DNA from 3 places in the Thermostichus sp. MS-CIW-36 genome. Region 1 is predicted to be linked to each of the others. Evidence: riboswitches for the same ligand, from Rfam matches in the RefSeq annotation. Region 1 holds a riboswitch; each other region holds the start of a gene.
The links. A riboswitch is a leader RNA that binds a small molecule or an ion and turns the genes downstream of it on or off. The one in region 1 is predicted to bind cobalamin.
Positions count from the first base shown of each region.

Region 1 (4,050 bases):
TCAACGCTCGGCACCGCAGGGCTGTGGACATCGTAAACGCCGTTGCCCACCTGGTGACGATACCCAGCCTGGGCAATTTGCAGCAGGGTTTTGTTGTTGCTGCGGCTGTTTTCAATGGAAAGCACGTCGGCATCCAGCCGCTCAATGTGCTCGATGATGTCCCCAAACTCTGAGTAGCACATGTGGGTGTGAATCTGGGTTTCCGGCTTGGCCCCGCCGGTAGCTAGGCGAAAGGCATCCACTGCCCAGCTGAGGTATTCTGGCCAGCGTTCTTTTTTCAGAGGTAGCCCCTCCCGCAGTGCCGGCTCATCCACTTGCACCATCACCGCTCCAGCCGCTTCCAGATCTGCCACTTCGGCTCTCAAGGCCAGGGCAATCTGCAAAGCCTGCTCCCGCCGGGGAATATCAACACGGGGAAAGGACCAGTTGAGCATAGTCACTGGCCCCGTGAGCATGCCTTTCACCGGCTTTTGGGTGTGGGACTGGGCTACTTGGAATTCCCGCACTGTCATGGGTTGGGGGCGAACCACGTCGCCGTAGAGAATGGGAGGGCGCACGCAGCGGCTGCCGTAACTCTGCACCCAGCCGTGTTCAGTGAAGGCAAAGCCTTCCAGCTTCTGGGCAAAGTACTCCACCATGTCGGTGCGCTCAAATTCCCCATGCACCAACACATCCAGGCCAATCTCTTCTTGAATGCGGATGCACTTGGCAATCTCAGCGTCAATGGCTGCTTCGTACTCCGCCTGCGAAACCTCCCCTCTTTTGTACTTAGCTCGCCACTGCCGCACCTCTGGAGTTTGGGGGAAGGAGCCAATGGTGGTGGTGGGCAAAGGTGGTAGCTGAACCTGCCGACTTAGGCGCTGCTCGTAGGGCAGGAATCGCTCGAAGTCCTGGAGCTTGAGGTTGGCCAAAGCCTGGCGCACTTGGGGGTTGGGGGGGCTAAACTGCGCAAAGCTCTGCCATTGCTGCTGGATTTCCGCCTGCTGGGCAGCAGTGTCTTCGCCGTTGAGGGCTCGCGCCAGGAGAGCTACTTCGGCCAGCTTCTGTTCGGCAAAGCTGAGGACATTTCTGAGGGGTTCCGGCAACTGGGCTTCCAGAGCAGCGTCGTGGGGCACAAATTGCAACGAAGCGGAAGGCTGCACTCGTAGGTTGGGAGCTACCCCCTGCAGCTCCCGCAGGCTGGCCAAGACGGTCTCAGGCTGAACCTTCCAGACATTCCGAGCGTCCACTACGCCAGCACCTAGGATCTGGTCAGCCGGAAAGCCATAGGTTCTTACCAGATCCAGGGTGTGGCCACGGGTAAAGTCAAGGCTAATGCCGGCCACCGGCAGTTGCACCACCCAGGGGTAAGTCTCCCCCAGGTCATCGAAGTAGGTGACCAAGTGGATAGGGATCCCGGCGGTTGCCAACTGGCGGTAGCTCATTTCCACAGCTTCCCGCAGGCCACTTCCCTGGCTGGTAACCAAAATGGGATCGTGAATCTGGACTTCTGGGATCCCCAGCTGTTTTAACTCCTGGAGGAGATCCCGGTACAGAGGAAGGAGCTTTTCCAAGTCCGCCCGCAGATCCCCAGATCGCTGGCTAAGGCAGAGCAAAGTCACTGGACTGAGGACAACGGGGCTGGTGCGCTCCCCTAGGATCCCTTGGGCCCGCCGAACTCTTTCCAAAAAATCCCCAAAGTTAGGACTGGGATCGGCTTCCGGCTCAATTTCGGGTACCAAGTAGTGGTAGTTGGTGTCAAACCACTTGGTCATTTCCAAAGCCGGCAGGCCCTCCCGCCCCCGCGCCATGGCAAAGTAGCGGTCTAAACCCGACAGACCTCGGAACCGAGAGGGGATCAGCCCCAGCCAGGTGGCCCAGTCCAGTACATGGTCGTAGAGAGTCTGATCCCCTACCGCAATGTGATCAATCCCAGCTTGTAGCTGAGTCTGCCAGGCTTGAGTCTCCAAATCCCAAAAGGTAGCCAGCAGAGCCTCTGACCCTAGGGCACCACTCCAAAAGCCTTCCAAAGCTTTTTTGAGCTCGCGGCGCTTGCCCATGCGGGCATACCCCAATGTCATGGTTTGTGCAGTCATGTTGTGTGCCATCCCAAATACTGAGTTTTCTAATTTTCCTGCGTTCAATTCGCCCTCAACTGGGATCCCGCCCGCCAAGGAAGAAACCGGCTGTTCCTCTCTTGCCTCTGGAACCCCAACAAAACACTGCCTTTTGCGCAAAAAAGATACTCAACGCAGCCAGCGATCGCAGTGGCTACTTGCCAGCCTACCAATTGAAGTCAGGAAGCCTGACATCTCACTCTTTCCTTCGCGTAGGCGGGCTGTAGATCTTGATAGATCTTGGTGCAACAGCACCCAAAATTTACTCTCTCCCGGCCAACTTGCTCAGAGTCTTGCTTGGGTTCTTGGACTTATTTCTACTGCTGAGGAGTACCGAAAGCTTGTGGGAGCAACGCCGGGAAAATGCTCAGGATAACGAAAGCAGAAACGAGCTAAAGCCAAGACAGTTACCATCTGTACCTCGCAGATGTTGTGAAGTTTAGAAAAACCATCGGCGGGCATTCTGACTGACACGGTTTTGGGGGACAAGATCTGGATCGGCAGCGAATGACTCTAGAGATTTGCTGCAGAACTTCTCCTAAACCGGATCACAGCTGCGGGACAGCGGCAGATTCTCACTGCTCTTTCCCCGTTTCCTCTGGCGGCTGATCCCCGTCAGAACCGATAGCTGAGCTACATCGTATCACGGAGTTCAGAGACGGGAGTAGAGTGCTTCAATCATCACCAAGCCAGCAGCCTTTGGAGCTACCAGACCTCACCTTTCACCCAGCGGTCTTGCAGGAAGTCATCGGAACCCTCTAAGCATCCTCCCCCCCTGCATTGCTCTCAAGATAAGGCAGTGGTAGCTTAGCTGCCATAAGTCTTGTCCAGGAGGCAAGGGGGTTTGCTCCTTTTTGCTTTGCTGAAAAAGCGACAGATCGGGGTTTCTATGGCATCAAGCTTAAAAGTAACTGTGTGGTCTGTGGGCCTCTTCTTGCTGAGCCAGATGTGGGCTGGATGCGCTCAGAATGCTGCTGAGCGGACAGCTTTCGATCCAAAGCTAGCAGGATCCAGCGATCAAATCGTGCTGGCCATTGGAGGGGAAAGGGAAGAAGGATTTGATCCCACCCTGGGCTGGGGACGTTACGGTTCGCCTTTGTTCCAAAGCACTCTGCTGCGGCGGGACGAGAACCTTGAGATTGTAAACGACCTGGCGACTGGCTACACTGTCAGCCAAGATGGCCTAACCTGGACGGTAACCCTACGAAAGGATGCAGTCTTCTCCGATGGAAAACCTGTCACAGCAGCGGACGTGGCTTACACCTTTAACCAAGCAGCTCGGAGTGGTGGTCTGGTCGACCTAACCGCCCTAAAGGAAGCAGTAGCTATCGACACTCATACGGTGGAGCTGCGGCTGCAAAAACCCCAAAGTACTTTTGTCAACCGCCTCATCACCTTGGGTATCGTGCCTCAACATGCCCACGGGCCTGATTATGCTCGCAAACCCATTGGCTCTGGCCCCTACCGACTGGTGCAGTGGGATGAGGGGCAACAACTGATTGTGGAGGCAAATCCCTTATATTACGGCCAGACTCCTGGCATTCGGCGGCTGGTTTTCCTTTTCCTGGAGGAGGATGCAGCCTTTGCAGCAGCCCGAGCCGGACAGGTACACGTGGTTAGCGTGCCTCAGTCTTTGGCTAAGCAAACTGTTAAGGGCATGAAGCTTCACGCCATTCCCAGTGTGGATAACCGAGGGCTGATGTTCCCCTTTCCCCCTAAAACCGGTGCGACAACCCCAAAGGGATACCCCATCGGCAACGATGTGACTTCTGACTTGGCGATTCGCAAGGCGGTCAACTTCGCCATTGACCGACAGGCGCTGGTGGATGGAGTCCTAGAAGGCTACGGATCCCCTGCCTATGGCCCAGTCAGCGGTTTGCCCTGGGAAGAGCCGACCGCCAAGATTGAGGACAACAATCCAGACCTGGCCCGTCAGATTCTAGCTGAGGGAGGC
Region 1 is NZ_JBSSBR010000001.1:161,695-165,744, forward strand. Features, by position in the region: gene metE (5-methyltetrahydropteroyltriglutamate--homocysteine S-methyltransferase) at 1-2,075, opposite strand, end outside; cobalamin riboswitch at 2,533-2,737, opposite strand; gene ACVWVQ_RS00780 (ABC transporter substrate-binding protein) at 2,986-4,050, shown strand, end outside.

Region 2 (4,050 bases), on a different contig from region 1:
GACTAGAGTCATGCTCCCGCTCTCAAGAGATCGGCTACTGTGAAGCGGACGGCTAGCCCGCCGAGACCAGGAATCGGGAGAAGGGGGTTGCTGTTGGGGGATGCGGGGAACTAGGGTGAAGCGGAACCGGCAGTCCTGCACCGTCGGATCCCTTGGTGTGTGTGAGGTTAAGCCCTATGGTTAGCCAGCCTTTGAACGCAGGTCTTGATCGTCCCAAAAGCCCTCGTCGCCACAGACAGCCTTCTGCTCTGAGCCGACCCCTCTCCGGTACAGTTCAGGCCAGCCGCACCCAGCCTTTGAATTTGAAGTTGAAATCAGCCCATCCTCGCAGCCAGCATCTTGCTTGGGCAGAACACCTAGCCTGGTGGAAGCAAATCTCCACAGGGATGGCTATCCTCTCCGGCGTTTCAGTGTTGAGCCTTTACAGTTGGACTGTGCATACCCAAAGCCGGTGGAGCCAGCGTTACCAGGTGTGGCAGCAGATGCAGCGCAACGAACGACAGTTTCTGCTGACTCAAGAATCCATTGCCAATTCTCTCCGGGAAATCGCCGACCGCTCCGAAATGGTGCCGCTGGTACCGGATCGGATGATCGAGGTGCCAATTGCCTCTCCCAGCCAAGTTGAGCCGGATCCAGCCCACCAGGCAACGGCTTTGCCAGAAAGAGCGCTCCGCGCCGCTCACGCGACCGAAAAAGCCCCTCTTTTCTATCCGGTTGGGTACTAATTCATACGGATCCCGCCCATGACGGCTAGGCCAGCGTCCCCATCTTGCTTTCCCAAAAGCTGTGGGTCTTGTGAAGTCTCAGCGTATCTGATACATTTACGCTGAACACTGCTGAACATCACTGTTCAACTATGCAGCGATAGCATTCTGTTTGTTTCCAAACAGAATGGCGGTATCCCGCAAAGCTTTGAGTAGAATACCCAAAGCGCAGTTTCCGTGTCGTCTTACTACCAATTTTCTGCTTTGCTTTGGCTACCATGTTGGCAGACTCGAAAGTAAACAGAAAGATCAACTGGTAGTAATCCGTACTGAACATATTATACATTATTTTCAGTATAGTTGAGCTTATTATTGACTAGAGTCATGCTCTGTTCTCTAAAAGGCTAAGGGATCCTTGGGCCTCAGGATCTGGAATAGTAGTGGGCTACTCTTTAACTGCTTACAAAGCAAAGAAGAAGTCTGGCCCAGGTTTTCTAAGTTGGTGGGATGTGGCCCATCCAAAGCCCTGGGATTGCCGTTGGGATCCCGTTCACCCCTGGGGATGACATCCCCCCTGGCAGGATAGGAACTCCAGAGCAGGGGATGTATGATGCCTAGCACGGCTTTTTCGGAGCAATCGCAGAGAAAGCTGTACCGACAGGTTGTCCTGGGGATCAGCCAGGGCATGTAAAGGGGAAAGTCCGGTGCAAATCCGGCGCTGTGCCGCAACTGTGATGGGCTTGGGCTAGACCCATGCCCTCAGTCAGGATGCCCGCCTGCGGTTCTGGCTCGTCTTTCTTCCGCGTCGCACGGAATCAGGAGCTTCAAGAAAGAAAATGAATCCCATTCTAGGTCTCAGCCTGGCGCTGGGGGGCTTTGTTTTGGGGATCCCAGCGTGGGCGCAGCCGGCGGCCTCTTCACCTTCAGCTCAAGAGGTGTTGGAAACCGGTGTTAGCGCCGAGATTTTAAATCAACCCGTCACCACACCTTTTCGCCGTCCTGGTTTGCTGCGGGATTCTTCCCGCCCGGTTTACGTCATTACCCGCCAGCAAATTCGAGAGCAAGGGGCAAGAACGGTTCAGGAGGCCCTGCGCTACCTGCCCGGGATCCTCAGCGACGGCACGGCAGGAACCCAGTTGGGAGCCCTTAGCTCCCAGTTTATGCGGGGAGGACGAACGGCCCAGGTGTTGGTGCTCTTGGATGGCCGCCCCATTAACGACCTGGGCTTTTTTGGCGGGTTCGATCTGTCTCAGATCACTACAGATGTGGTCGAGCGTATTGAGATCTCTCCAGGTGGGGGCTCCACTTTGTACGGATCCGACGCTGTTGGCGGGGTCATCAACATCGTGACGCTGGATCCAAAGCCGGGATCCGAGACCGTGCTGGAAGCGGCTATCGGCAGCTACGGCCTCAACGAGCAAGGGATCCAGAACCGCGGCCAAGCGCAGGATCTGGGCTGGGTGGTCAGCTATCGCCGTCTGCAGAGCAACAACGACTTTCCCTTTGAAATTAGGCGTTTGGGCAAAGCAGGCAGGCGGGAAAACTCGGCGGTGGAGTACCACAACCTACAAGCCAAACTCACCTGGCAACTGGCAGAAGGCCAGGTCCTAACCGGAAATGCCCTTTATCTCAATAAAGCGTTTCAGGTGCCTGGCAGCACCGAGTTTCCCTCCCCCGATGCAGTGCAAAACACCAACGACCTGCTGTTAGATCTCAGTTGGCTGTGGGATCAAGAGAGGGGATCCCTGCAAGCCAGGGTATTTTTTGACGACCTCAACTATCGCTTCAGCGCCCCACAAAGCCAGGGATCCCGGGATGAGATCCTGCGAACGGGGTGGGGATCCCAACTGCAATACACCTGGAAGGCTGCTGAAAACCTGGAGCTTACTCTAGGAGCGGATTACCGATCCATTTCAGCTCGCAACACCACCTTCTCCTTTGCCAGGGGATCCACCAATGTCAACTACGACAATACCGTGAACCAAGGGGCCCTCTTTGCCCGCCTGGATTACAAGCCACAGCCCAACTTTTATCTCAACTTAGGTGTTCGCCAAGATTCGAGCAATCTGGTCAACGGTTCGGCCACCTCTCCTGCCGCAGGGATCCGCTGGGTTTTGGCAGAAGGCACCACCCTGAGGGCCAATTATGCCGGCAGCTTTCGCACCCCCTTGATCTCAAACTTATTCTTTCGTTTGCGGGGCTTTTTTGAGGTAGATGGGAACCCCAATTTGCGCCCGGAGCGGGGAGAGAGTTTTGACATTGGCCTGGATCAGGCTCTGGGAGATTTTGGCCTACTGCGCTTGACCTTTGCCCATAACCGCATCCGCGATGGCATTACCTTTGTCAGCACCGGCCCGCGCAGGGGAACCTACGAAAACATTGAGCTCGTGGAATACACGGGCTTGGAAGCAGCCCTGGATTTGCGATTGGGGGAAAACTGGACTCTTTTTGCCAACTACACCCTGAACGATCCCATCATCCGCTCGGCGCTGGATCCCAAAGAGGTTGGCAAACAGCTAGCCTTCGTGGGAGCAGACAGCTTCAACCTGGGCCTGAGCTACCGCGATGCAGAGGATCGGTATGCCTCAGTTTTCCTGCATCACATTGGCACTTTCTTTACCAACAACGCCAATACCCAATCTCTGCCCGGCTACACCAACCTGGCTCTGCGGGGAGGGATCCCAGTAGCAGAAAATCTCGCTCTCGAGGTGGGAGTCGATAACCTGCTGGATGAGCAATATGAGGTTTTCCCCGGCTACCCCGGAGTGGGTCGCACCGTTCGGCTTAATTTAAGGGGCCAATTTTAGAGCGACTTGAGGCTGACTTTTAGCTGTCTAACTCACTGCTGAATCCTTGGCCAAGACATTGAGATCGTCTTTGCCTCTTCTCACACCCTTTGCTTGGACAGAAACCTATGACTATATCAAGGAGCACCATGTCTCGATCAACTTCCCAGTTGCCCATCCAAGCTGGCAGCGCTGCTCAGCAACCCAGCAGCCATTGTCTTTGGGTTTGTGTCACTTGCGGATCTCGGTGGGTTAACGGCCAAAAAGAAGGGATTAGCAAGGGAGAAATGCTGCTGTCTGCCCTGCAATCTCAAACCCTCAATCCTCAACTGACCCTGAAGCCGGTTGCCTGTATGAGCGGCTGCAGCCATGCTTGTGTCGTTGCGTTGGCAGCACCTCAAAAGATGACCTATGTTTTTGGAGATCTCGATCCAAAAGATGTGGATCTCATTCTGCAGACAGCAGAGCTCTACCTCACCAAGCCAGATGGGATCCTACCCTGGGCCGAGCGCCCTCTCAAAAAAGGGGTGATTGCTCGTATTCCACCACTGCACTGAGGA
Region 2 is NZ_JBSSBR010000025.1:37,356-41,405, reverse strand. Features, by position in the region: gene ACVWVQ_RS10880 (hypothetical protein) at 177-725, shown strand; cobalamin riboswitch at 1,346-1,498, shown strand; gene ACVWVQ_RS10875 (TonB-dependent receptor plug domain-containing protein) at 1,541-3,511, shown strand; gene ACVWVQ_RS10870 (DUF1636 domain-containing protein) at 3,640-4,047, shown strand.
Region 2: another riboswitch for cobalamin. It lies ahead of ACVWVQ_RS10875 (TonB-dependent receptor plug domain-containing protein); the one in region 1 lies ahead of metE (5-methyltetrahydropteroyltriglutamate--homocysteine S-methyltransferase).

Region 3 (4,050 bases), on a different contig from region 1:
GATTCAACAGTTGGCGGATCGGGTCACCTCCTGGTTTGTGCCGGCGGTGATTGGGGTGGCAGTTCTAACTTTTGTGCTCTGGTGGGTGCTGGCCGATAACCTGACGCTGGCCTTGGTGAACACGATTGGGGTGCTGATCATCGCCTGCCCTTGTGCGCTGGGGTTGGCAACCCCCACCTCGATCCTGGTGGCCACGGGACGAGGGGCAGAATTGGGGATCCTGGTGAAAAGTGCCGACAGCCTGGAATTGGCCCACCACTTGCGCACGGTGGTCTTGGACAAAACCGGCACCCTGACCGAAGGTCGCCCTACCGTCACCGATATTTGGGCCCACGGCTCCTCTCCCCTGGCGGTGTTGCGCCTGGCAGCGGCGGTGGAGCGGCACTCGGAACATCCTTTGGCCCAGGCGGTGGTGCAGAAAGCCGAAGCGGAAAAAATTGCCATCCCTCCTGCCCAGCATTTTCAGGCAAGGATAGGCAGTGGGGCAGAAGCCTGGGTGGAAGACCAGTGGATCCGCATCGGTCGGCTGAGCTGGCTACAGGAGATGGGGATCCCCTGGGATCCCTCTTGGTCAGAGCGGGTTCAGAATTGGGAAAGCCAGGGCAAAACGGTGATCGGCGTAGCCCAATCCCAGAGCCTGGTGGGGCTGTTGGCCATTGCCGATCCGCTCAAACCCACCTCTCCTGAGGCAGTGCAACACCTGCAACAGATGGGTCTAGAGGTGATCCTGCTAACCGGGGATAACCCCACCACGGCCCAAGCGGTTGCTCGGCAAGCAGGCATTCAGCGGGTAATTGCCCAAGTCCGTCCGGATCAGAAGGCAGCTTACATACGCAGCCTAAGACAACCGCGACGGCGGGTGGCGATGGTGGGAGATGGCATTAACGATGCTCCGGCTCTGGCAGAAGCCGATGTGGGGATCGCCATTGGTACAGGTACGGATGTGGCGATGGCCGCCAGCGATATTACCCTCATGTCGGGAGATCTGCGCGGAGTCGCCACTGCCATTCAACTCAGCCGGGCCACCCTCAACAACATCCGCCAGAACCTCTTCTTCGCCTTTATCTACAATACGCTGGGGATCCCGATTGCCGCTGGGGCGCTCTATCCCTTTACAGGCTGGCTGCTCAACCCCATGCTGGCCGGGGCGGCAATGGCCCTGAGTTCCATTTCGGTGGTCGCCAATGCCCTGCGCCTGCGACACTTTCAGCCCCCCAGACCAGCGGGCCGGCGTTAGGCCCTCTCCCAGGGGCAAGGGGGATTAGCGCGGCAACAGTTTTGCTGCCCTTTGAGCATGAGTCTGCCGTACCGCTCATGCCTCAGGGCTATCTTCTGGCAGACAAGGACATCCCCCCCGGGAGCTTGGTGAACGACAAGCGGCAAGCTAACCTAAAAGGCTCAGGCAGACTGGGGAAAGCGCGGTGCAAGTCCGCCACTGTGACGCAACTGTGATGGGATCCCTCCCTCAGCCAGAACACCCACCTGCCGTTGTCCTGTACCCCTTGCGATTCACAAGGAACGGAGTTTTTTGTGTTGAATACCCTCAGTGTTTCCCCTCCCCTTTCGGTTGGGCAGCTCGCTTCTCCTTCATTGCCCCTATTGCTTATCGGCCACGGATCCCGCGACCCCCAAGGGCAGCAAGCCTTTCTGGAGCTAGCCCAGGCTTACCAAGCTCTCACCCCCCATCGACCGGTGATCCCCTGCTTTCTGGAGCTGACCCAGCCAACCATTGCCCAGGGGGTAGAGCAGTGCTTGGCCCAAGGGTGGCAGGAGATCGTGGCCCTGCCGCTGTTGCTGTTTGGGGCCCGCCACAACAAGTTCGATGTGACGATGGAACTGGATCGCCTGCAGGCCCTCTATCCCCAGTTGCGCATTCATTACGGTGGGCCGCTGGGGATCCGCATCGAGATCCTGCAACTGCTGCGAGACCGATTGGCTGCTCTGATAGCTGCCCAACCGCGGCGGATCCCAGAGGCAGAAACCGTGCTCCTATTTGTGGGTCGCGGCTCCAGCGATCCTGAGGCCAATGCCGAAGCCTGTAAACTGGCTCGGCTGCTTTGGGAAGGATCCGGGTTTGCCGCTGTGGAGACCTGCTTTATCGGCATTACCCATCCCCGCCTGCCTGTGGGGTTGGAGCGGGCCTCGTCCTGGCATCCGCGTCGGGTGATCGTGCTGCCCTACTTTCTGTTTACGGGGGTGTTGGTGAAAAAAATCGAGGCGGCAGTGGAACAACAACGACAACGACAGCCGGAAATCGACTGGCTGATGCTGCCGGAATTGGGCCTTGTGGACACGGTGCTGCACAGCCTGCAGCAACTGGAGCAGGAAGCCCTGCAGGGCCAAACCCCGATGAACTGCCACCTGTGCAAGTTTCGCCTGGCCGTGAGCGCAGAGGTTGGAGCTGGATCCAGCCATCACCACCCTCACGAGCCTCATGACCACCATCACGGGCACGGATCCCATCACCACCCTCATTCTCACCATCACCCTCAGCACGGCCACACCCACGCAGCGGCTGGGGATCCCTGGGCCCAATTAGAGGGCTACCACCAACGGGCATGGCAGGTGCCCTAAGAGGGAAACAGAGGCTGCTGGCGGGATAAACTGAGTGCAGACAGGCCATTTTTGAACCTGGTTTTCCCGCTCTAGCGGTTGTGATGACGAAAAAACGATGATGCTCTCCCGCTCCTCTTGGGTTTCAGGTGCCGCTGCCGCGGGGAGCGGGATCTTTGTTTTCGCCCTGGTGGTGGGGCTGCTGGATCAGATCCTGCCCACCCTGCCCAAGGTTTCCCTCTCCCTGGCCGGGATCCCTGGGATCCTGGCTGGAATTGGGTCTGCCTATGGGGTTTGGCGGGTGGTTCAGATGGGTCTGCAGTCGGGCTCCTGGACTGATTTTCGGGCCTCGCTGGTAGCGGCTCTGTCTCCCTTTGATCCCGCCGATTATGGCGGCAACCCTCGGCAACCCGAGGAGGATTCTCTCCCTTTGCAGTCGGTTGACGAGGATCCTCAAACCCAGATCCGCGATCGACAAATTCTTGATCAAGCTGAGCAGCAGACGGAAACTGAAACCGAAGTAAGCGAACACACTCAAGTAAGACTGCAGGGCGAGCAGCACCAGGATCAAGCTTCGCAGGCCAAGGCCCAACAGTTGCAGCCCCTACAAGAATTGTCATCACCTTCTTCCCCAAGCCCTGAGTCGGCAAAACCCACACCAGAGCCAGAGCTCAACCAAAAACTTCGCCAACTCCAGATGCAGGTCGCCACTCTGAAAATAGAACTGGAACTCCAAGAAATCCAACTGCAGCAGTTGGAGGTGAGGCGGACTCGGCTTCAGCAGCAGAAGCAGAAACTCAAGCACGTTCTGCGTCGCACGGCGTCCGAAAATCAAAGGCTGCGCTTCTTACAGGAGCAAAAAGCCCGGCAACTGGAGCAAACTCAGCAAGAGCTGCAAGCTTTGCGGGAGTCCTACCGCGCCTTGCAAGTTCTCCAGGAAATAGGCTTCACCCTAACCCAAAACCTATCTCACAAAATAGCCGAAACGGAACCCTCTAAGCCCTCCGGCTAGCCGAAGTCTCAACTCACCCGTTTCAGGACAAATACACTCCCCTCGCTGCCCCGACCCAGCCGCAAGTCTTCATCCAAATAGGTGATATCCAGCCAGCCCGTTGGCTCGCGGCGGCGGATATCGATTTGAATAGCCGGGATCCGCTCCGGAGCCCGCTCGAGCAAATAGAGAAAACTCTCGATCTCGTAGCTCATCAAAGCTTGGGATCCGAGCACCAATCGCTCGAAAATCACCCTCACCCGGCGCTCAGATTCGGGGTAAAAGCGCGCTGATACAGCCAAGACTCCCCGTGGCATCCAAGCCTCCAGCCAACCGGATCCCTGGATCTCCGCCACGTTGAAGACCCGTCCAGCTTTGGCCCGAATACACTGGTAGATCGCCCCGGTGGTGAACAGGGGCAAATTGGCCAGCCGCAGCAGAGCTGTGCTCGTGGTAAATAGGGTGAGCCAGTTCCCCTCCAACCCTTCAGCAGCAGATGTTGGTTT
Region 3 is NZ_JBSSBR010000002.1:12,133-16,182, reverse strand. Features, by position in the region: gene ACVWVQ_RS01415 (heavy metal translocating P-type ATPase) at 1-1,237, shown strand, start outside; cobalamin riboswitch at 1,365-1,500, shown strand; gene ACVWVQ_RS01410 (sirohydrochlorin chelatase) at 1,531-2,574, shown strand; gene ACVWVQ_RS01405 (hypothetical protein) at 2,672-3,565, shown strand; gene ACVWVQ_RS01400 (PAP/fibrillin family protein) at 3,574-4,050, opposite strand, start outside.
Region 3: another riboswitch for cobalamin. It lies ahead of ACVWVQ_RS01410 (sirohydrochlorin chelatase); the one in region 1 lies ahead of metE (5-methyltetrahydropteroyltriglutamate--homocysteine S-methyltransferase).